Regions from separate parts of the Paenibacillus sp. CF095 genome, predicted to be linked through region 2. Evidence: predicted binding sites of a transcription regulator. Region 2 holds the regulator's gene; the other holds the start of a gene.
The links. The regulator LexA, encoded in region 2, represses DNA repair genes until DNA is damaged. The targets are predictions, from matches to a motif close to CGAACATATGTTCG.

Region 1: a site for LexA is predicted at 8,720-8,733, ahead of addB (helicase-exonuclease AddAB subunit AddB). Genes of this name have one in related genera too.

The regions. Positions count from the first base shown of each region.
Region 1 covers NZ_FMZN01000001.1:533,431-545,693, forward strand. Annotated here, with positions in the region: gene BLS69_RS02315 (hypothetical protein) at 1-153, shown strand, start outside; gene BLS69_RS02320 (YfhD family protein) at 409-588, shown strand; gene BLS69_RS02325 (hypothetical protein) at 581-973, shown strand; gene prmA (50S ribosomal protein L11 methyltransferase) at 1,161-2,126, shown strand; gene BLS69_RS02335 (site-2 protease family protein) at 2,130-2,810, shown strand; gene BLS69_RS02340 (16S rRNA (uracil(1498)-N(3))-methyltransferase) at 2,949-3,713, shown strand; gene mtaB (tRNA (N(6)-L-threonylcarbamoyladenosine(37)-C(2))-methylthiotransferase MtaB) at 3,716-5,062, shown strand; gene BLS69_RS02350 (NUDIX hydrolase) at 5,176-5,610, shown strand; gene BLS69_RS02355 (Na/Pi cotransporter family protein) at 5,668-6,669, opposite strand; gene BLS69_RS02360 (class I SAM-dependent rRNA methyltransferase) at 7,222-8,598, shown strand; gene addB (helicase-exonuclease AddAB subunit AddB) at 8,798-12,263, shown strand, end outside.
Region 2 covers NZ_FMZN01000001.1:1,301,537-1,313,799, forward strand. Annotated here, with positions in the region: gene BLS69_RS05755 (phosphotransferase enzyme family protein) at 1-879, shown strand, start outside; partial or broken gene BLS69_RS05765 (IS30 family transposase) at 1,624-2,433, shown strand; gene BLS69_RS05770 (aldehyde dehydrogenase) at 3,149-4,450, shown strand; gene lexA (transcriptional repressor LexA) at 4,556-5,182, opposite strand; gene BLS69_RS05780 (LysM peptidoglycan-binding domain-containing protein) at 5,479-5,856, shown strand; gene BLS69_RS05785 (DUF896 domain-containing protein) at 5,952-6,161, shown strand; gene BLS69_RS05790 (hypothetical protein) at 6,287-6,796, shown strand; gene BLS69_RS05795 (HAD family hydrolase) at 6,825-7,616, shown strand; gene BLS69_RS05800 (ABC transporter permease) at 8,206-9,135, shown strand; gene BLS69_RS05805 (carbohydrate ABC transporter permease) at 9,148-10,020, shown strand; gene BLS69_RS05810 (ABC transporter substrate-binding protein) at 10,121-11,755, shown strand; gene BLS69_RS05815 (GntR family transcriptional regulator) at 11,858-12,263, shown strand, end outside.

The sequences.
Region 1 (12,263 bases), 770 kb from region 2:
ATCATGGCTGCGGCGGACCCTTCTGCAAGCGGCATGAGTGATGGTGGACAGGGTGGACCTACAGGAAGGGATGTATTACTAACCGTCATCGTAGATGAATCGGTACATCACCGCGCGATGTCTATAATCGAACAAGCCGGTGGAATGATCTAGTTTCAGTAAATCTATATAAGATGAACAGAGAATTACACTTTAACGGAGAGTGTAGAACCAATCTGAAGAAGCGAAGCGTTCGCCTAAAAGCTTTCGCAAGAAAGCTACTTCGGAAGTATACGCTATCCCCGGATTTCTCCCTTTAAGAAGGGAGTTGAAGAAATCTGGGGATAACAGCGATCGGAGGATGGGACTACAATCGGAGTGTTACAGTGTAACCGTTAGTTCATTTTAATTTGAAGGAGGAGCATTACAATGGCAGAGCATGAACGTCCAGGCAAGATTCTAACCAAAACGGAAAAGATGAAACGTATGCAATCCGCGAAAAATGAGGACGTGGAATTCAGCGCTGAAGCTGCGGATCATGAAGATATCGAAGCACTACGCCGCAGTGAAGCGGCTGATCGACGTCAGGGACGGGAGCTTCATGACTGAAGATCGCTCGGCGGTGACCCTCGAAGCTGTTTTTACAAGCTGGACTGAGGCGGAGTCTGCACGCAGAGCCCTGGAATTGTTGCACCCAAACCAATTGAGTATAGAGAGCCTTGGCAATGAAGCGTCTGCATTGGATTCAAACGATGTTAAGGGCTTCGATAATTCCCCTACAGCCGTCGTTGGAGGATTTAGTGGCGAACTGAATGTACTTGCCTTGATCAGTGATGAAACGGAAATGTTGTCCAATGGTCAGGTGTATGATGCACCCAAAGAGGATTCGGCAAACAGGCTAAAACAAGAAATTTTGCTGACCGTGTCCGTATCCAACGATTCGCTCCCGCAAGCCGCAGAGATGATCACACAGAACGGTGGACGTTTTTGCTAAGTGAGATTCGAAATATGCAAAATGTAGTAAATGAAACAGATATGTATGAATAGATGACAGGATATTCGAGCAGTCAGGCTGCGGATATCCTGTTTTGTTTTTCTTTTACTGGTGCGGCTTTGTGCTCTGGCTAGCTTGTGTAGTACAATAGTTGGGATGTTTTAAAAATGAGGAGGAAAAACCAAGTATGTTATGGCATGAACTAACAATACATACCACAGAAGAAGCCGTGGAGATGATTTCTAATTTTTTACATGAAGCGGGTGCTGGAGGGGTTTCGATTGAAGAGTCCGGTACTTTAAATAAAAAACGGGACACAACGTATGGTGAGTTATACGACGTTCCTTTGAATGATATTCCTGAAGGCTTTGCGGTCATCAAAGGGTACTTCTCCGAAGGTACGGATATGGTTGCACTACAGTCCGAAGTTAATCCGAGAATTGAGGAACTCTCTGAATTTGGAATTGATACAGGTGAGGTTCGTTATGAGACGCGTACAGTGGATGAAAATGACTGGGCAACAGCCTGGAAACAATATTTCAAGCCGGTACGCGTATCGGAACGTCTGACGATTAAACCAACGTGGGAAGAGTATACGCCTGAAAGTCCAGATGAGAAAATTATTGAGCTTGATCCAGGCATGGCCTTTGGTACAGGAACACATCCAACGACCTCCCTCTGCTTGAGCACACTGGAAACGGTTATTCAGGGCGGCGAGGAAGTTATTGACGTAGGTACAGGCTCTGGTATTTTGGCTATTGGAGCGATAAAACTTGGGGCAAAACATGTACTGGCGCTTGATCTTGATCCAGTTGCGGTAATCAGTGCCAGGGAGAATGTGGAACTGAACGGGCTGGAGCAACAAATTACGGTTAAAGAGAGCGATCTGTTGTCCGTCCTCGGGAGTCAGGACCCTGCGCTTGGTGTGCAACTGCCAGTTAAGGTTGTCGTGGCGAACATTCTGGCTGAGATCATTTTGTTGTTCGTAGACGATGTCTATAATGCGCTTGAGTCCGGTGGGACCTATATTGTATCCGGAATTTGGAAAAACAAAGAGCAGGTTGTACATGATGCACTGGTAGCCTCCGGGTTTGAAGTGAGTGCGATCCACCGTGATGAGGATTGGCTGGCGTTTGTAGCCAGAAAGGGGTAACCCATGGACTTTTGGAATTCGTTCTTTCGTTATCCGATCGATCAGCTTCCGTTTTTCCTGCTGACCATCCTGATCGCATTTACGGTGCATGAATTCTCGCATGCGTATTTTGCCAACAAATTCGGTGATCCGACAGCCAAGCTGTTGGGTCGGGTCACGCTGAATCCGGTTGTACACTTTGACTTGTTTGGTGTGCTGTTGCTCATTATTGCCGGCTTTGGTTGGGCACGTCCAGTTCCGGTTAATCGTGCTAACTTCGACAAACCTAGATTGATGGGCATCATCGTATCCGCAGCAGGGCCTCTGAGCAATCTGTTGCTCGCGATCATCGGTACAATCATCTATGCTTCACTGGTTGGTTCGGGAGCACTCGGCGGCATTGATAATGAGCGGTTGCTGACAGCAATCACAACGTTTTTCGCTATCTTTAACTTAACCAACTTTTTCCTGTTCCTGTTTAACTTGATTCCGTTGCCCCCGCTTGATGGTTATCGGATTCTGGAAGATGTAGTGCCACCTTCAATCAGCCGCAAGCTGCAAGGGGTGGAGCAATGGTCCATTTTTATCTTCTTATTGATTCTTGTTATACCTCCGTTGCAAAATGTGACGATTCAACCTTTGTATGAGTTTGCGCAAACGATGTATGTGGATCTGGCAAAGCTGGTTATTGAATTATATCGCTAAAAGCGTATCGTGTTTTGGGCTGATATACTGGTCAGAAACACGTAAAAGTTGTATGATCATCTGTGGCGATTGGATTCACGCCTGTCATCAGGCGGGGTGAATTCCAGTCATAACAGGACAGAATGGGTGGATTGACTAATGCAGCGATATTTTGTATCTGCAGAACAGTTTAATGAACACGCTGTGATCATCACAGGTGATGATGCACGCCATATCGGCAAGGTCATGCGTGGTAAACCTGGAGATAAACTGATTGTCAGTGACGGAAACTCCAAAGAAGCACTCGTGGAAATTGAAACTATTGAAGTTGGCCAAGTTACTGCAAATATTGTCGAACCTCTCGAGATGGACCATGAAGCACGGATTCGTGTAACCGTGGCACAGAGTTTGCCCAAGGGCGACAAGATGGAAACAGTCATCCAGAGATGTACTGAGATTGGGGCGGTATCATTTGTACCCTTCCTGTCAGAACGTACGATTGTGCAATATGATGCCAAGAAAGAAGGCAAACGGTTGGAGCGGTGGCGGAAAATTGCCAAGGAAGCTGCCGAACAGAGTCACCGGAATCGCATTCCAACTGTTGAGCAGCCGCTTTCCTGGAAAGGGCTGTTATCTTCTTTTGAGGGCTATAGCCTGGTATGTTATTGTTATGAGAAAGAAAACGGTAAACAGCTGAGAGATGTACTGAAGCCGTTTGTAGAGCAGCTTGCACCTGATGCAAGTGCAGAAGTTTTGATCGTGGTTGGACCGGAAGGTGGATTTTCTGAGAAGGAGACGGCAGAGGCTGATCAGGCAGGTGCTGTATCTGTTGGACTGGGCAAACGCATTTTGCGTGCTGAGACAGCTGGAATGGCAGCACTAACTTGCGTGCTATATGAATCCGGAGAAATGGGAGGAATGTAATTATGCCATCCGTGGCGTTTTACACCTTAGGCTGCAAAGTTAATTTCTATGATACAGAGGCGATTTGGCAATTGTTCAAAAACGAAGGTTACGATCAAGTGGACTTTGATGAACAGACAGCGGATGTATACTTGATTAATACTTGTACAGTAACCAATACCGGCGACAAAAAGAGCCGTCAAATTATTCGTCGTGCCATTCGGCGCAACCCGGAGGCGATTGTGGCCGTTACAGGCTGCTACGCGCAGACTTCTCCGGCAGAGATTTTGGACATCCCAGGGGTGGATCTGGTTATCGGTACACAAGACCGTGACAAGATTTTGCCATATGTTAATGAAATTCAGGAGTCGCGTCAACCGGTTAATGCGGTGCGTAATATTATGAAAACCCGTGTGTTTGAAGAAATGGACGTACCGGATTTTGCTGACCGTACCCGCGCATTTCTGAAAATCCAGGATGGATGCAATAACTTCTGTACATTCTGCATTATTCCATGGTCTCGTGGTCTCTCACGTAGCCGTGAGGCGAACAGCATTATTCAACAGGCGCATCAACTCGTACACGCCGGATACAAGGAGATTGTTCTGACCGGTATTCATACAGGTGGGTATGGCGATGACATGGAGAACTATGATCTGACCGACCTGCTGTGGGATTTGGATAAGGTAGAGGGTTTGGAGCGTATTCGAATCAGCTCGATTGAAGCCAGTCAGATCGATGACCGCATGCTCGACGTGATCAAACGTTCGGACAAACTTGTTCGTCACTTCCATATTCCGCTGCAAGCGGGTGATGATACGGTGTTGAAACGTATGCGCCGTAAGTATACGACAGAAGAGTTTTACAACAAAATGCTTCGCATTCGGGAAGCAATGCCGGATGTAGCGATTACAACAGACATCATTGTTGGATTTCCAGGTGAGACGGATGAGATGTACCGTAATGGCTATGAGTTGATGCGGAAGATCGGTTTTTCCGAAATGCACGTATTCCCTTATTCCAAGCGTACAGGTACGCCAGCAGCACGAATGGAAGATCAGGTGGACGAAGAAGTCAAAAATGCACGTGTGCATGAACTGATTGAGTTGTCCGAGCAGATGCAGCTGGAGTACGCTGAGCAGTTTGTCGGACAGGTACTGGATGTTATTCCCGAAGGTGAAGCCAAAGGCCGCGAGGGAAGTGGCAAGCTGCACGGTTATAGCGACAACTACATTCAACTGGTCTTTGACGGAACCATGGATATGGTCGGTAAAGTGTGCCGGGTCAAAGTGGTTGAAGCCGGCGTCAACGAGAGTCAGGCTACGCTGGTACGTGTGTTGGAAGAGAATCTTAAGTCCGCCGCGATGTGATCGAGGCGTCAGAAACAAGGATTTCATTTCCTTGGGGAGCTTACCCGGGGGAATGAGGTCCTTCTTTTGCAATAAATAAGATAAAGATATCGAAGTTGATGGGGGAGAGCACGATGAACAAAAAAGAAATTTCAGCAGGCGGAGTTGTTTATAGAACAGGGGAAGACGGACGTCTTCAAATTCAGCTTATCGTAGATCGTTATGGTAAAACAACTCTCGCCAAGGGCAAAATGGAAGAGGGAGAAACAATCGAACAAACGGCACTGCGCGAGATTTTGGAAGAGACAGGTATGGTGGGTCGCATTGTAGAGCCGGTTGATATTATTGCTTATACGTACCAACATGCAGATTTTGGCCCGGTGGACAAGGAAGTTCATTATTATCTCGTTGAAGCCGAGAGTGGTGATCTACAGCCTCAGATTGAAGAAATCAAAGGTGTGGATTGGTATGCTCCGGAAGAAGCATGGTCCTTACAGCAGCAGAGCGGATATGATAATAACGATGATATCTTGCGTGTAGCCCTGAACAAGTTAGGCATTAACGTATAACGCATTATTGTTCGAGTCAGTTACCCGCGCGTTCTGTGTGTCAGGATAGGCAGATCATCAAGCCACGGGTGACTTCGCCGCTGGGGCGTGGACCGGTGGTTTTTTGTGCCAGATTGGCAAGTAACAGAATGGCAAAGCAAGCAGTGAACTGGTGATGTTAAAAAGGGTCTGGGCATGCGCAATCTGTGCCCCGTTATCCGCTGACAGCCAGGCCGAAGCTGCATGCAGCTGGCCGATCAGCGGCATAAACAGCAGCGCTCCCGCAATGTTTAATACAACATGGGAGGCTGCGACAAATTTGCCTGCGGATGCTCCGCCCGCGGCAGCGATCACAGCGGTGATGCAGGTCCCGACGTTGGACCCAATCACAATGGCGATGCCGATCTCCACAGGTAATACCCCTGTGGCTGCGAGCGTAATCGCCATGCTAATGACAGCTGCGCTGCTGTGAATGAGCGCTGTCAGACAGGCACCTGCCAGGAAGCCCCACCACAAGCTGTCTGCCGAGCGGTCGAGAAACCATTGAAATACGCCCATGCTCCGCAAGGGTAAGGCAATGGATTGCATTACCTGAATGCCTGTCATAACAAGTGCAAATCCCGCAGCTGCGAGGAAGCTGTACTGGATGTTAAACAGTGTCCGGCGCGTGCGTTGAGGAGCGGCCAGGTTGCGTTCACCAAGGACAACAAACATGGCCCAGCCCGTAAGCGACAGGACAAGCAGCGGCAGGGAAGCACGTCCGATCTGTAATCCCACCAGCTCCGTCGTCAGACATGTCCCGATGTTGGTACCGAGGATGATGCCGAGTGTGCGTCCATAGGTAATTAATCTGGCATTAGCCAGTCCAATGGTGAGTACGGTGACCGCAGTACTGCTCTGTAACAGGGCCGTTGCGCCCGCACTGAAGGCCATGCCTTTCCATGGAGCAGAGGTGGCGCGATTGAGCCAACCTGCCAACATGGGCCCTGCCATACGTTGTAAGGCAGTTTCCATCAGCTTCATGCCACCAAAAAAGATAATAAGCCCATAGAGTAGGGGCAATATCACATCTCTAAACATAAAAATATCATTCCTTCCGTCCGGGTTCCTTAACTCATCCTATGAGTAAGAAAAGACAACCATGACAAGCCTAAAGGAATTCAGAGGGAAGCGACCTAAATTACCCCACCCTAATTCGAAAGATACAGTGGTTCGTGCAAACGTAGTGGAGGGACGAATCTAATCTGCGGAAGCAAGCCGCACATGTGTTGCGGTTATTTCAGACTTTTTTAGTAGGGAAGTCCAAAAAAAGAATAAAAACGCTCAAAACCAATCCGTAACCGTAACGTCATTTAAATAAAGCGACCGTAGTAACAATTCGTCACTGAAGCATCTTAACTGTCGCACCCCAATTCGAAAGATACGGTGATTCGTGCAAACGTAGTGGAGGGGACGAAATCGAATCTGAAGAAGCGAAGCGTGCGCCTTTGTCTCCGGATTTTCCCTTTAAAAAAGGGAATCAAAAAAATCTGGAGACAACAGCGATCGGAAGATCGATTCGTAACCGAAACGCCACCTACGCGCCGCACCAAACCTATCTTTTCAACTAACTATGAAAGAAGTGGATCTACCTTGCCATCAGTTACACTCGAACGCAGTCGCAAAAAGCGACTTGAACATGCCCATCCATGGATATTTAACAATGAAATTGCCTCTGTTGACGGAAACCCGGAACCGGGAGATCTGGTCAATGTATTGAATCATCAAGGTCGCTATCTGGCGACAGGTTATTACAATCCTGCATCTCAAATCACAGTAAGAGTTGTAGCTTATCAACCGCTGGAGTCCGAACAGATGGACACCGCGTTTTTTGCAGCACGTTTCCGTGATTGCTTGCGTCATCGGGAACGTTTTATCCAGGATGGAGAGGCATACCGTCTCGTTTACGGAGAAGCTGATTTTCTGCCAGGATTGATCGTTGATCGATTCGGCAGCATCCTCGTTGTACAGTTGCTTACACTTGGCATGGATCGTTGCCGTGAAGCGATTGTACAGGCGCTCATTGAAGTAATGCAGCCGGAAGGCATATATGAGCGCAGTGATGTCTCAATTCGTGAACTCGAAGGTTTGGAGCAGACCAAAGGTCCGCTGTACGGAGAGTGCCCACGACAGGTCACCGTTACAGAGAATGGACTACTCATTAAAGTGGATATCGTGGAAGGACAGAAGACAGGTTACTTCTTCGACCAACGCGAGAATCGTGCAGCCATCGAACCGCTCATGAAGGGTTGGGGCTACAAGAGTGGAATTACACTTCAAACGACCGAGCAGGATGGCACAGAGCAACTCTTACCTGTGAATAAAAGCGGTAAGGTAGTTACATTCCCTTATTGGGACGGTGCTACTGTACTGGAGTGTTTCTCACACACGGGCAGCTTTACGTTGAATGCTTGCAAGTATGGAGCCAAAAAAGTGACTTGTCTTGATATTTCGGAGCATGCCATTGAGAGTGCACGAACAAATGTGGAGCTGAACGGTTTTACCGACCGGGTCGAATTTGTAGTTGCTGATGCATTCCAGTACTTGCGTGAACAAGTGAAGGGGCTGGATGAACGTACCACACGTGCACGTGCAGGCGAACAGAAAGTGGATACATCCAAAGCGCTGGCAGCTGGCGGTAAAACATTTGATGTGGTCATCCTCGATCCTCCTGCATTTGCCAAAACGAAATCAGCAGTCAAAGGTGCATGCCGTGGATATAAGGATATCAATCTGCAAGGAATGAAACTGGTTAATGAGGGCGGATATTTGGTAACAGCGAGCTGTTCGTATCACATGCGTCCTGACCTTTTCTTGGACACGATTGCGGATGCAGCAGAAGATGCAGGCAAAGTGCTTCGTCTGATCGACTGGAAAGCAGCCGGTAAGGATCACCCGCAAATTTTGGGAGTGGATGAAGGACATTACTTGAAATTTGCTATTTTCGAAGTGCGCAGTAAAAAGAATTAATTGTATGATTTCCGTTCCAATCAAGTATAGATCAAGTCAAAAGTCCACAGTGTGATAGCTGCGGGCTTTTTGCTGTTTTGCTGTGTTAACGGAGATGATCTCCGGTTTTACCGAATAGTGGCAAACGTATGTTCCGAACCAAGTCAGATATGTTATACTGGGAATTAAAATCTTGTACGTGTGGTTTGGAGGATTAGACATGTCCGTTCGTTTTGTTATTGGCCGGGCAGGCAGCGGTAAAAGCTCGCTGATTACCCGGGAAATTACATCCCTGCTTCAAAAGGAGCCGCAAGGTAAACCTTTAATTTTACTCGTTCCCGAACAGAGTTCTTTTCGAACAGAGCAGGCATTGGTGTCTTCTGGAGCAATTAAAGGTACCATGCGTGCAGAAGTGCTCGGCTTTCGCCGTTTAGCCTATCGTGTAATGCAAGAAGCAGGTGGTTCTGCTCGTATTCCGATCGGAGCCGAAGGAAAAAAAATGCTGCTTTACAAAGTCATCCAGCGCCGTAAGGAAGAATTGAAGCTGTTTGGTGCATCCGGCAGCCAGCTGGGTTTTATAGGCGAGTTAAATGACTTATATAGTGAATTTAAACGTTATGAAGTTGATCCATCATTGCTGGAAGAAGGGCTGTCTGGAGGGAATACCTCATCTACTTCGCCAATTCTGGAGGACAAGTTGCATGACTTGAATCTGATATATCGTGACTATGAACAGGAACTGACCAATTTATATATTGATGATGAAGACACATTGACCGAGCTGACAGATCGTTTGTCGGAAAGTGCATTGCTGCAGGATGCCCAGATCTGGATTGATGGTTTTCAGGGATTCACGCCACAGGAGATGAGTGTGATCGGTCGGCTAATGTTGCAGTCGTCTTCCGTGACGATTGCACTGACATTGGATCGTCCTTATGATCACGGCGCACTGCCTGGAGAACTGGAACTGTTTTATCCCACGGCGAGTGCCTACGCGCGTCTCAAAGGGATGGCTGATGAACTGGGTGTACCGAGCGATATAACCGTGCTAGATTCGGAGATTCCACCGAGATACAAGGATCGTCCGGGACTTGCTCATCTGGAGGCTGGTTTCGACCGCCGAATTCGGTGGAAAAGTGATGGCCTTGATTCCGGAATCCGACTGGTTGCAGCGGAGAACCGACGAGCTGAGATGGAGGGAGCACTGCGTGAGATGCGGCGTCTGGCGCAAAACGAAGGTGCGCGTTATCGGGATATGGCGGTACTTGTTCGTCAGTTGGATACCTACGCTGATATAGCTGAACCTCTATTCAGGGATTATGACGTACCCGTCTTTCTGGACCGCAGAAGAAATGAACTTCATCATCCATTATCTGAGTTTATCCGTTCCGCACTGGATATTGTTCGGCGCCACTGGCGTTACGAGGATGTATTTCGTTGTGTCAAAACGGATCTGCTGCTTCCGCGTGATGGTTCCATCACTCGTGAAGATATGGACCAGCTTGAGAATTATGTACTGGCCTGTGGTATTCATGGATATCGCTGGACTGACGGCAAACCGTGGAAGTATGTGCCAAGCCTGTCGCTGGAAGACAACGGTCAGGATGGCCGTAGTCGAGGACGGGACCAGATGCTTTCTTTAATGGAGAGCTGCCGAACGGTCATTACAGATTCCTTGGGTGTTTTTGAGAAACGAATGAAAAAGGCAAAGACAGCCAAAGCCCAATGCGAGGCACTATACAGACTGCTGGAAGATGCCGAAATTCCATGGAAGTTGGAACATATGTCTGCTGAAGCTAAAGCTCAAGGTGACCCCGAACGGTCGAGAGAACATCGGCAGATGTGGGGAGCTGTGCTGGATTTATTGGATCAGATGGTCGATATGATGGGGAATGAACGGCTGGATATCACTCTGTTTGCCGGGATGATTGAGACCGGATTGACGGAACTGAAGCTGGGTCTGGTACCACCAGCACTTGATCAGGTTTTGATGGGTTCTATGGACCGTACACGCCTTCAGGACATCAAATATGTATTTATCCTTGGTGCAGTTGATGGTGAGTTGCCCGCCGTACCTCAGGATGATGGTGTATTAACGGAACTGGAGAGAGCGTTACTGACGGAACGAGGCATGGCGCTTGGACCAGGTGCAACCAGGCAGATGCTGGATGAACGTTTTCTAATCTATACGGCACTTACAGCGGCAAGCAGCCAGTTGTGGCTGAGTTACCCGGTTGCTGATGATGAGGGAAAAGCACTGCTTCCTTCCGAGATTGTCCGCCATGTACGGAAAATGTTTGGTCTACAAGAACAGCCATTGCTCGCTCAACCACCGGTTGTGAACTCGGAAGAAGCGCATTGGTCCTATGTCACCCATCCAGGTCAGAGTCTGTCAACGCTCATTGGACAATTGCGCAAATGGCGTCGCGGAGAAGACATCCCTGAAATGTGGTGGGCGGTCTACAATTGGCATGTATCTCGGGAGACAAGCAGACCTCAGCTGGAGCGGTTGTTGGGATCGATCTTTTATCGTAATAGAGCATTACCACTACGTACAGCTACCAGTCGCAGACTGTATGGCACAGAGGTGAGGACGAGTGTCTCGCGAATGGAGCGTTTCGTAGCTTGTCCGTTCTCGCATTTTGCTTCGCATGGGCTACGCCTCAAAGAACGGCAATTGTACCGCCTTCAGGCTCCTGATATTGGACAGCTGTTTCATGCTGCGCTAAGCCAGCTGGCTATGCGGTTGCGCGAAGAAAATCGTAGTTGGGGCAGTTTGACTCCAGACCAATGCCGTCAGGAAGCCGAGCAAACTGTGGAGCAGATTGCACCACAGCTGCAAGGGGAGATTTTGCTGAGCACCAAGCGATACGGTTATATTTTCCGCAAATTAAAGGACATTGTTAGTCGGGCATCCGTTATTCTCGGTGAACAGTCCAGACGTGGAAGTTTTGAACCGATTGGGCTGGAGCTTGATTTTGGACCGGATAAAACACTGCCGCCACTACGTTTTGAACTGGAGAACGGATGTGTGATGGAGATCGTGGGTCGGATTGACCGTGTGGATGTGGCAGAAGGCGAGAATGGTCTGCTCTTGCGTGTCATTGACTATAAATCAAGCCAGACGGACCTCAAGTTACATGAAGTGTACTATGGTCTGTCATTGCAGATGCTCACCTATCTGGAGGTGCTACTTAGTGCTGCCGAAGAATGGCTTGGGGAAACGGCGATGCCGGGAGGAACGTTGTATTTCCATGTGCATAACCCGCTGTTGCAATCCGCAAACGGCATGACATCAGAGCAGGCAGGACAAGAACTGCTGAAACGGTTCAAAATGAAAGGTTTGCTGCTGGCGGATCGGGACGCAATTGCTCAAATGGACAACACCCTGGATAAGGGATATTCAGCTATTATTCCAGTTGCCCTTAAGGCGGACGGAAGCTTTTATAGCAGCGCCGCTGTAGCTACGCCAGAGCAATGGGATACGCTGCTTGCTTCGGTTCGCAGTAATATCCGCGAGATTGGTACCCGGATTACAGATGGGGATGTGGCCATTGAGCCTTATCGTATTCAGCAGGAAGTGGCGTGTACGTTCTGTCCGTATAAGCCTGTTTGTCAGTTTGATGAGAATATAGAAGGAAATGAATACAACCTGTTGTCCAAACCGGGCAAACAGCAAATCTGGG
Region 2 (12,263 bases):
ACGTATAAAATTGAAACCAGTACAGATAACAATTATTTACTTCGCATTCATTCGGACCGATTAAGCAGAGAGGAAGTTCGTTCGGAACTCCTACTGTTACAAGCACTGAACAAATCGAAAGATCTAAAAGTACCAGAAGGGATGGCAAATTGTGATGGTATTTATGTATTGGAGATCGAAACAGAGACAGGATATAGGCGCCCTTATATAACGATGATGCGATGGATAGAGGGTGAAAAAGCAGCAGGTGAATTTACAGATAGCCAAGCATATAATATGGGTGTATTGATGAGCAGGCTCCATGAAGCAGCAAAGGATTTCAATCCACCTTCTGATTTTGTAAGACCTACTTGGGGAGTAGAAAGTTTTAAACGTGAAATGGCTAAGTTGGAACGTTACTATGAGCGTTTTTTATCCGAAGAGGGATGGAAGCTGTATCAAGATGCAGCTGAGAAGGTTGTATCCCAACTTACCACGATGCATCCAAGTGAACATAACTATGGACTCATTCATGCTGATTTACATACCGGTAATATGGTATTTGAGGATAATCAACCCTATCCGATTGATTTTGGAAGATGTGGGTACGGATATTATCTCTACGATATGGCAGGCACCATATTGGAGCTTTGGCCAAAGCATCGATGGATGCTTATCCAAGGTTATGAGAGTATTAGGAAGTTGGAAACGGACTATATTCGGGATCTGGAATGTTTTTTTGTCATGTTCATGATCGAGAACTCCTGCCATCACTCCTCTGATCCAAGAGAAACAACCAGTTTAATCGATGAACAAAAGTATGCCCAAGCATACATAAGAGAATATTTAAATGGTAATCCATTTTTATTCGAAGTGATCGAGCCTGTAAATGTGGATTAATACTAACCGATACCGGGCTAAAATAATGATATCTTATGGTGATGATTTACAATAGGTCGCTGTTTAGAGTGTTTGTTCGTATCATCAAGTTTTAAAAACGTGAGCTATGACTTCGAGTTTATATAAGATCTACTTGTGTACTTAGCGCTGAAACTTTTCTGTTTATTATGAAGATTTATACTTATTCATGAAGTTTGTCCGATCCAGTTGTTCTTCAGTTTCTCTAGTTCCCCTTCATTTTCGGGGTATATTTTGACGGAGCTGTTTGGGTCGTTTCGTGATTTTTTAAACTGGCATTGAGTTGGAATGAAGGCGACTCGAATTGGTGGGTCGTCTTTTTTCTTTTCTAGGGGCTTGATGGTTTGCGCCGGATGTTCAGGTCAGCGAGATGCCAAATACGGTTGAGGCATTATGGAAGATCGAGCTTTTATATGGAAAGCATCCGTCCTATACGGAGAGTACGTATGCGGTAAAGTTAACAACAAAGCTGGAGGGGGAGCTTCGAAGTGCTCCTTGGTCAGCGATTTGAGGGATAAGTTCGATGAGTTCCTCAGAGATTTTAATGTTTTTGGAAGTATGGAGAAGGCAGAGCTGCATCAAACCATTGATTATGTGAAGCTTTAAACTTCATATTCTGCAGAATTAGCTTAATGTATTTATTAAGAACCCCTTTTATATCTTTAAAGCCTCCTAATCCAATTGGACACTCGAAGCCACCTCAGATAGCGTGCAGCTTCATCTGGATCCTATCAGGCGGAGCCAGCTCAAAGTGCTTATCAGGAACGTCGTAAGGCTTCGATACCTAACAGTAAATGGTCCGATACTCTGGCTGCTTCACTGGAGGAAAAACTTGAGGCCACATGGTCTCCAGGACAGATTATTGGACGTTTCCGCGTCGATGGTCTACCTGTAGTCTCCTTCAAAACCATCTATCGCTGGATTTACACGGGGAGGCTGGTTCGAGGTGTACTACACGTTCTGAGGGACAAAGGGAAGCGTCAGAAACCCACTGAAACTCGCGGTAAATTTACGGTTGGAAAGTCTATTTCGAATCGCCCGAAGGAAGTCCGTTCTCGTGAAACGTTTGGACACTGGGAACTGGATACCGTAGTTTCAGGGCGTGGGAAAAGTAAAGGGTGCGTAGCCATACTCATTAAACGGAAGACACGTCTGTATACGGCGATTCTTATGCCGGATCGGACGGCATTGTCCATGGAAATCGCATTGGGTGTAGCCATCTCACAATACCCCCAAGGGACATTCCTCACCGCCACCGCTGACCGTGGCAAGGAATTTGCTTGCTATGCCAGTGTGGAAACTACTCATGGCCTAGACGTTTATTTTGCTGATCCGTACTCCTCCTGGCAACGCGGATCCAATGAAAATGGGAATGGATTACTCCGAGAGTTCCACCCCAAGGGTAGGGATTTTGCTAGGGTAGAGGATGAAGATCTTGTCCGCTCACTCGATTTGATCAATAACAGACCCCGAAAATGCTTGAGGTGGAGAACCGCTCACGAATCCTTTTCAGAGGAACTGTCGCACTTAGCTTGACAATCTGTCTTTAAATGATTTATAAAACTTTACTTTCTAAAAATACCACATAATTAAATGTAAAAATATGACATATATTACATTGTGATTTGTATTTCCCCCCCTACAGATCTACTAACGTAACTTCCAAAAATTCCTCCAACTGATTAAGTAGTATATCCAATCTAAACAGATTTGGACGATCATGAAATGCAGCGGATGAGTGAGATACTAGATGAGTTTTTTTAATAGAAGTAGTACAAGTTGATTTGATATTATTTAACCCTTTCTTCGAAGACCGCTCTCAGGAGTAGTTGTTGGATTAAAATCTGCTCGTTGTGAAGTTGTGGCCAGGAATGGATAAATCATCTTAAAGCAAATTAAAAAATTTCCCCTAATTCTTCTTCATTAGCCCACGTAACTTTTTTGTGTTTATCTGTGACCAAGGTTTACCTTTATAACAAACACATTCGTTCGTCGATTTAGATAATCGCAAAACTCACTTTTCATTAATGTTAAACTTTCTGAAGCAAAAGATTTAAATCAAACTTCCTTAGAAATTCTGATAGCCACAGATAGAAAGGAATACTAGCATTCACTCTTTTAAAATTCCAACCATCGTCCAATACATACAAATGGATGTTTCATTTGTATGTTGAAAGTTTCATATAGAAGAGGTATACTTTATTTGAATTTTGAACAATTTAATTTTAAATAATTAATTGGAGATGTTAATATGGATCAAGCAAAACAACTAGTGACAGAACAACGTACATTCTTTTATACAGGACAAACTAAAAATATCGAGTATCGGATTAATGCGCTTCAACAGCTTAGAAAAGGAATTGAAAAGTATCAGCAACGGATTCAAGATGCACTTCGGGCAGATTTGAACAAATCAGAGGCGGAAGCTTACGGTTCAGAGATTCGTATTGTTTTGGGTGAACTGGATTTTGCATTAGAACACCTGCAGGAATGGGCTTCACCTAAACAAGTCCCAACCAATCCGGCTATGCCGGATGGGGTGAGCACCATTTACCCTGAACCATACGGAGTGGCGCTTATTATTGCACCTTGGAACTATCCTTTCCAATTGGCCTTCGGTCCACTGATTGGAGCAATTGCAGCCGGTAACTGTGCAGTTATCAAGCCTTCTGAATTAACACCAGCCGTATCTCGTCTGACGTATGATCTGATTCAGGAGATCTTCCCTCAGGAGTATATCGCCGTTATGGAAGGGGAAGTCGAGGCCAGCACAGCATTGTTGAAAGAGAAGTTTGATTATATTTTCTTCACAGGAAGCACGGGTGTTGGTCGCATTGTGATGAAGGCAGCTGCGGAGCACTTGACTCCTGTAACTCTTGAGTTGGGCGGTAAAAGTCCTGCTATTGTCCATAGCGATGCAGATCTGAAGCTGGTGGCCCAACGTATTGTTCGTGGTAAGTTCCTGAATGCAGGCCAAACTTGCGTTGCTCCGGATTATTTGCTTGTACATGAACAAGTTCATGATGAATTGATCAATCTGATTGGTGCAGAGATCAAAGATAAATTTGGAGATGATGTGTTACAGAACACTGATTTCCCGCATATTGTCAATGCTCGTAACTTTGATCGGTTATCGAAATTCCTCACAGATGGCAAAACGCTGATAGGTGGACGATCTGTACGTGAGCAGTTGCTGATTGAGCCAACTGTACTTGGAGATGTGAACTGGGAATCAGCTGTCATGCAAGAAGAGATCTTCGGTCCGATTCTTCCTGTATTTACGTACAGTGACTTGAAACCTATGCTGGATGAGATTGTTCGTCGGCCAAAACCATTGGCATTATATCTCTTCACACAGGATGAGCAACTGCAAGATCAGGTTTTGAATCAAGTATCCTTCGGTGGGGGATGTATTAATGACACACTTTCTCATATGACTTCACACTATCTCCCGTTTGGTGGTGTAGGAGAGAGCGGTATGGGCTCATATCACGGGCAACAGAGCTTTGATGTGTTCTCGCATCACAAGAGTGTTCTGAAACGCAGTGAATAATTATCCGCTAAAATAACATAAACATGAAAAAAAGAGGTTGTCCTGTTGATCAGGACAACCTCTTTCGTATTTCATTACATCTAGTTTTGTTACTCAAGTTAAATATTAATGAATATCTCGGAAAAGGCCAATGACTTTACCCAGAATACTAACATGTTTCAAACGTAAAGGTTCGAAGGTCGCATTCTCCGGTTGAAGGCGAATATGATCTTTCTCTTTATAGAACGTTTTCACTGTAGCTTCATCGTCTTCAGTCATTGCTACGACGATATCACCGTTATCAGCAGTTTGCTGTTGACGGACAATAACGTAATCTCCGTTAACGATTCCAGCTTCCACCATACTATCTCCGACTACCGAAAGCATAAACACTTTCTGTTCGCCTACATAATGTGTAGGAAGAGGGAAGTAGTCTTCAATGTTCTCGGTTGCAGTGATTGGAACCCCGGCTGTAACCTTACCAACGACAGGAATACGTGCAACGCTATGAGCAAATTGATGAGAATGCTCAGATTCTTCCTGGCTCAAAAGCTCAATGGCTCTTGGCTTGGTAGGGTCGCGTCGGATCAAACCTTTTTTCTCCAAACGATCCAAATGTCCATGTACTGTTGAGCTGGAAGCAAGTCCAACCGCTTCACCAATTTCCCGTACGGAAGGAGGATACCCCTTCAACCGGACTTCATTTCGTATAAACTCCAGAATAGCCTGCTGCCTGCTGGATATCTTCGACATACCGTATCAACCCCATTTTAGTAACGTTTGGGAAAATTATAACATAGAACCTCCGTTCGTACAAACATAAGTTCTAAATAAAATAGCATTAAATCAGTGTTTTTTAACTTATAGAACAGAAATTGTCCAAAAGTCAGAGCATAATACTGCAAATGCTTTGCAAAAGGAAGTGAAATAAGAAATTTCTCCTTCAAAAAAGAAGCGAACAATTGTTCTAAAAATCTATTGAACAAAACAAGTGTTCGTGTTATATTGATTTCAACAGATAGGAACAAACGTTTGGAGGCGGGTATTTAATGAGATATTCTACTTATCAAAGCATTTATGAACCAATGAATTCGGAACTGGTGAAGACTAAAATAGGGAACTACAAGAAGGTTTTAGCGCGTTTCAAGATTTCTTCATGGATGTTAAAGGTAGCCATTACCTCTTTGATTATATTTATTGGATGTAGCACCGTTTTAACTGTATTTGCTGGCAATGAGAATGATGTTCTGCCTGGAGGAAAGATAGCTGTTTCACAAGGGGAAACATTATGGAGTATTTCTTTGGAACATAAACCGACGAATATGGATACACGTATTTATATAGAAGCAATTAAGAAAGTGAATCAACTTCATACAACTTCCATCCAAGTGGGACAAGTACTAGCTCTACCGCAATTTGCAGAATAAAATGCACATCAATGAGTGTTAACGCGTGTCAGCTTGACAAGCTGCCTTTATAATGGCAAAGTTAATATGACTTTGTATTTTTGGAGGGGACAAGCTTGGATATAGATAGTCTGGTAGCACGCATTAACGAATTGGCTCGTAAGCAAAAGTCCACTGGATTGTCGGAGGAAGAACTTGCTGAACGTGCCGAGCTAAGAGAGATTTATTTGAGTAATATTCGCAACAATTTCAGACAACAACTGGATACCATTGAGATTGTTGATGATGAGAATGACAAAGGCCACCAAGGCAAACTCAAACACTAACGAAACCTAATGATATCATTATGATATTTAGGTTTCTTCCTGTTATTTTGAGTGTGCAATTTATAGGGGGAAATGTTGGTTTACAGTTATGTAAGCCGATACAAAGACACATAAGGGGGATTCTCATGTCGCGTTCGTTCGAGAGAACGGTTAAGAAAAATTCCAAGCAGTTAAATCAGCAACGCAAAAAAAGTGGTCAACCAATCACGGGTACACCAGGTGAAGAAGTCTTTAAGGGACGCAGCTTGTTGTTCCCAATATTTTTGATTGGTCTCGCCTTTTTGTATCTGTTTATGAGCACATTCCTTGTGCAAGCTCCAATGACAACTTGGGACTGGGTGACGATGCTGCTTTACGTATTTTTGGCAGTCATCTTCATGCTTCGCCGTCCATACATCAAGATTAGCAGTAATCGGATTATCACGACGAAGGGTAATCGTGAACGTTCAATCGGGGTTGACGATATTGTCAAATTCAGAATTGAACCAGGTACAGTTGTTATCGAACATAACAGTCGCGGGAAAAGATGGGTGTTTACCAAGTTATTGAACCGTTACGATACAGATGCGATTGCCGAACGTTTGTTGAAGTTTGCAAAAGCACACCAGATCACCGTGGAAACCGTCGAAAAGTAATTATTGCATAAAGGGGTAGATGATCGGAATGGCGTTAAAAGCGATTTTGTTCGACCTAGATGATACTTTATTATGGGATGAGCGTAGTGTTCGAGAAGCTTTTCATGAGACTTGTCTAATCGCAGCGAAAGAGACTGGGGTTAAACCAGAAGAACTTGAAGAAGCTGTTCGTAATGAGGCACGTGGACTGTATGAATCATATGAAACCTTTCCTTTCACTAAAATGATTGGAATCAATCCGTTTGAAGGCCTATGGGCTAACTTTACTGGTGGGGATCAACCTGAGTTCCGTCAGTTGGAACAGCTTGCTCCAGTTTACCGTAAAGAATCCTGGCGTCGTGGCTTGTTGAAGTTGGGTATAGATCGGGAAGATCTTGCTGAACAGTTGGCCGCGCAGTTTGGAGTAGAACGGAGATCCAGACCTCATGTATACGAAGAAACGATGGACACCTTGCGCCAGTTACAAGGAAAGTACAAACTGTTGTTGTTAACAAACGGTTGTCCTGCTTTGCAACAAGAGAAGTTGGATGGTGTACCTGAATTGACTCCTTTCTTTGATGAGATTATTATCTCGGGTAACTTCGGAAAAGGAAAACCAGATCCGTCGATATTTGAACATGCTTTGAATAAACTGGGTGTTAAACCCGAAGAGAGCATGATGGTTGGAGACAAGTTAACGACTGATATTCGTGGTGCTTTATCATCTGGCATCCAATCCGTATGGATTAACCGTGAGCATAAGACCAACAATGAAACGTATGCGCCAGACCATGAAATAACGCATTTATCGGAATTAAATCAGCTTATTGCTAATTTCTAAGCAGATCAGCTATAACATCTTTCCTCAGCACCCTGAAACATTGGAAGCTTCTATGAACGATGCTGTCGTTCTTGAAGTTACCAATGTTTTTTTATTTGAGCTTGTTGACTAAATTACCTTGTTAAAAGAGATCTCCATTTTTTTTACTAAAAGTTATTGAAATTAGGGGGAAGCTGGATTAGAATATAACTAACATACTAGTATGACTAGTATTTAGATTGTCCTAAAGCAATTTCTTTTTGACTTACTTCATTAAAATGGAAGCAGGGAGTTATTGCTAATTATTTTCTATTGATTGTAAGCGCTTAATATTTTGAAAAAGCTTATTTCGATTTGGAGATCACACCACTTAGTAAGTGCTAATTAATGATGTGAAGCACCTTGGATTGTGTGATTCTACATAATACATCAAATTGATATCGCTTACATTTAGCATTTATCTATTTCGTAGTGGGGGTGAAGTTGAAGGATTGGTTGTCTTCTACAAGAGGAGAAACGATGGGAGTTGTACATGAATTACTCTTACTTATCAAGTCCTGGATCGGAGTGAAAACACATGGAGTCGGAAACCGCTAAAACAACGTTAACCATGACATCTTTACGTAAAGAGAGCAGATTACGAACGGCAGCAACTTTGTTCCGCAAAGACTGGCAGCTGTATTCACTATTAATCCTTCCCATCATCTATCTCCTTATTTTTAAATATGGGCCGATGATTGGTAATGTGATTGCGTTCAGACGTTTTGTTCCCGGGGGAAGTATATTTGGAGAAACGTGGGTTGGATTAAGGTACTTCAAAATGTTTATTGAGGACCCTACCTTCTGGAGAGTATTCGGTAATACGCTTATGTTAGGCGGACTTGCGTTACTCTTTACATTCCCGGTTCCAATCATTTTTGCCTTGATGCTTAACGAAGTGAAGAGTAAACGATTCAAAAAGTTTGTACAGACCGCGTCATATCTGCCTCATTTTCTGTCCATCGTTATCGTTGCGGGTATGATCCTGCAGCTGACAGCAGTGAATGGTTCCATTAATGGGCTGGTGGCTTTCTTTACCGGAGACAATATTCCTTTTATGCAGCGGGCTGAATGGTTCAGAACAATCTATATCACTTCTGAGGTATGGCAGGGTATGGGTTGGGGAGCGATTCTGTATCTGGCTGCACTGACAACCATTGATGATTCTTTGTATGAAGCTGCGCGTATCGATGGTGCCAATCGGTGGAAGCAAACGATTCATGTAACAATACCAGGGATCTTGCCAACGATTGTGACGTTATTGATTTTGAACATGGGAAATTTCCTGGCTGTTGGATTTGAAAAAATCTTACTCTTGTACAACCCGTTGATCTACGAGACATCTGATGTGATCTCCACTTACCTTTATCGGGTCGGATTGGAATCCAGTAACTTCAGTTATGCTACCGCAATTGGCTTGTTCGAATCGCTGATCGGTCTGATTCTGGTGTTCTCCGTAAATGCCATCTCACGCAGACTGACACAAAGAAGCTTATGGTAAAGGAGGAGCATCATGCAGGAATCCAGATCTTACAAGGTATTTAAAGTATTCAATGTCATCTTTCTGCTGTTCGTGGTATTCATAACACTCTATCCATTCTTAAATGTCGTGGCACAATCCTTCAGTAGTGAGTCCTATATTAATTCCGGTAAGGTTAGTTTGTTCCCAAGAGGATTCAATGTGGAGACATACAAGACCATCTCGCGTGACAGCATGTTCTGGACCAATTATAAAAATACGATTATCTACACTGTAGTAGGTACGTTAATCTCCATGTTCATGACGACTATTTTCGCATATGCTCTGTCCAAAAAGAGGTTGATGGGTCGCAAGTTTCTGACGATGTTCGCCGTATTCACGATGTTCTTCAGTGGTGGATTGATTCCAAACTATGTCTTGATTAATTCCCTTGGGTTCAACAACACCATGTGGGCACTTGTTGTTCCTGGCGCAATTAGCATATACAACATGCTGATCATGAAGTCATTTTTTGAAAATATGCCTGAAGAACTGGAGGAAGCTGCCTCCATAGACGGTTTGAACACCTACGGGATCTTGTTACGCATTATATTGCCGCTTAGTAAAGCAGTTATGGCAACCATGGTGTTGTTCTACGCAGTAGGTCATTGGAATTCCTGGTTCCCAGCCTTTCTGTATTTGGACAAAAAAGAACTGTTCCCGGTCACCATTTATTTGCGCAATATGATTGCAGGAGCGACAAGCGGGGCATCTGCCGGTGCAACCTCAGCTGATAACCTGACACAGATTGCTGCCAATATTAAGTCAGTAACGATGGTATTAACCATCTTGCCGATACTCACCATCTATCCATTTGTCCAAAGATACTTTGTAACCGGTATCATGTTAGGGTCTGTTAAACAGTAATGCGCAGCAGCTAGAGTGATTCACATGATTAACTTTTAGAGATTGATTAAAAAGTTTTAAGGCAAGGTCAACCTAAACCAAATTCAGGGGGATAACCTAAATGAATCAAAAGCCACGTAAGTTTGTTGGTAAAATGGTGTTGGCAACAATGATGACCGTTGTTCTGGCAGCATGTAGCAGCGGTACCGGAGCTGGAGGTGACGTCACAGAAGTTCAAACCAAGGCAGCGATGGAGACGTACAATGTAGGGGATACATTCAAGGCGACTGAGCCATTTAATCTCTCCATACTATATAGTGATCAACCTAGTTATCCATACAAAAAAGACTGGTTACTTTTTAATAAAATTACCGAACTGACGGGTGTTACGCTTGAGCCAACGATTGTACCCATGAGTGATTACCCTCAGAAGAGATCTCTGTTGATTAGCTCCGGTGATGCACCACTGGTTATTCCTAAAACGTACCCTGGTGAAGAGTCTGCATTTGTATCCTCCGGTGCGATTTTGCCAATTAGTGATTATATTGATTTGATGCCAAATTTCAAGGATAAAGTGGAAAAATGGGGTCTGGAAGATGAACTTGAAGGACTTCGACAGGAAGATGGAAAGTACTATGTACTCCCGGGTCTGCATGAAGAAGTATGGCCAGATTACACACTACTCGTAAGAACGGATGTTTTTGAAGAAAATAACATCGCCATCCCGACCACATGGGACGAATTGTATGATGCAGCGAAGAAACTGAAAGAGATTTATCCGGATTCCATTCCGTTTTCGGACCGATTCCAATTTAATAGTACGTTGAACATCGCTGCTACTGGCTTTGGTACCAAGGCTGGATGGGGTTTTGGTAACGGATTGACGTATAAGGAAGATCAGGATGAGTTTGTGTACACGGCTACAACACCAGAATATAAAGAGTTGCTAACGTACTTTAACAAGTTGGTATCCGAAGGGCTACTCGATAAGGAGAGCTTTACACAGGATGATGATCAGGCTGTACAGAAATTTGTATCCGGAAAATCATTCATGATTAATGGTAATTCCCAAACGGTGGTGCTGCACCGAAATGATATGAACAAAACGCTGGGAGAAGGTAAATACTCAGTTGCAAAGATTACAGTACCTGGTGGACCAAAAGGGCAATTAATGTCCGGCTCCAGACTTGAAAACGGTGTTATGATCTCCGGGAAAATTCAAAAAAGCGAAAACTTCAAAGCTATTATGCAATTTATTGATTGGTTATACTACAGCGATGAGGGTCAAGAGTTTGCCAAATGGGGCGTTGAAGGCGAAACATTTACCAAAGAGGGCGGAACACGTAAATTGGTAGAAGACGTGAACTACAATGGCTTGAATCCGAAAGGAACGAAAGACTTGCGTATTGACTATGGATTCTCTGGTGGTGTATTTGCCTACGGGGGTACCACAGATCTGCTGCAATCGATGTTTAGTGAAGAAGAGTTGAAATTCCAGCAAGACATGAAGGATACCAAGGAAGTGATCCCGGCAGAACCACCGATTCCTTACTCTTCAGAGGACCGTGAACGGGTGACACTTCTGAGTACACCACTGAAAGACTATTCGGATCAAAATACACTTAAATTTATTTTGGGTGAGCGGAACTTGTCTGAATTCGATACATTTGCCAAAGAGCTGGAGAGTCAAGGTTTATCTAATTATCTGAAGCTGGCAAATGATACGTACAAAGCCTACAAAGAAAACAAGCAATAATATAGTTGATGTTGGCCAGATTACCGTTTCACACCGATATATAAGTGGAACGGTAATTTGTGCTAAGATGAATGAATACGGCTGATAGAAAGAGGTCTAGGCATGTCACTTAATCAAAAAATTAGAGGCTCGACCCGGGCATATTCATATAACCTGTTAAAAGAACGAATTCTTCATCTGGAACTTAAGCCGGGTACCAAGATTTCAGAGAAAGAGATTGCAGATGAACTGCAGGTGAGCAGAACACCTGTGCGAGAAGCATTCATGAAGCTTGCTGAAGAAGAACTGCTGGACATTATTCCCCAGAGTGGAACGATCGTCTCTCATATTAATCTGGAGCATGTGGAAGAAGGCAGGTTTATGCGGGAGAAGATGGAGAAGGAAATCGTGACTTTGGCTTGTGTTTCTTTTCCTGAAGAGTTCAGATTTCGACTTGAAACCAACATTGCAATGCAGGAAGTCTGTATAGGAAAAAACAATTTCTATCGGCTTTTTGAACTGGATGAAG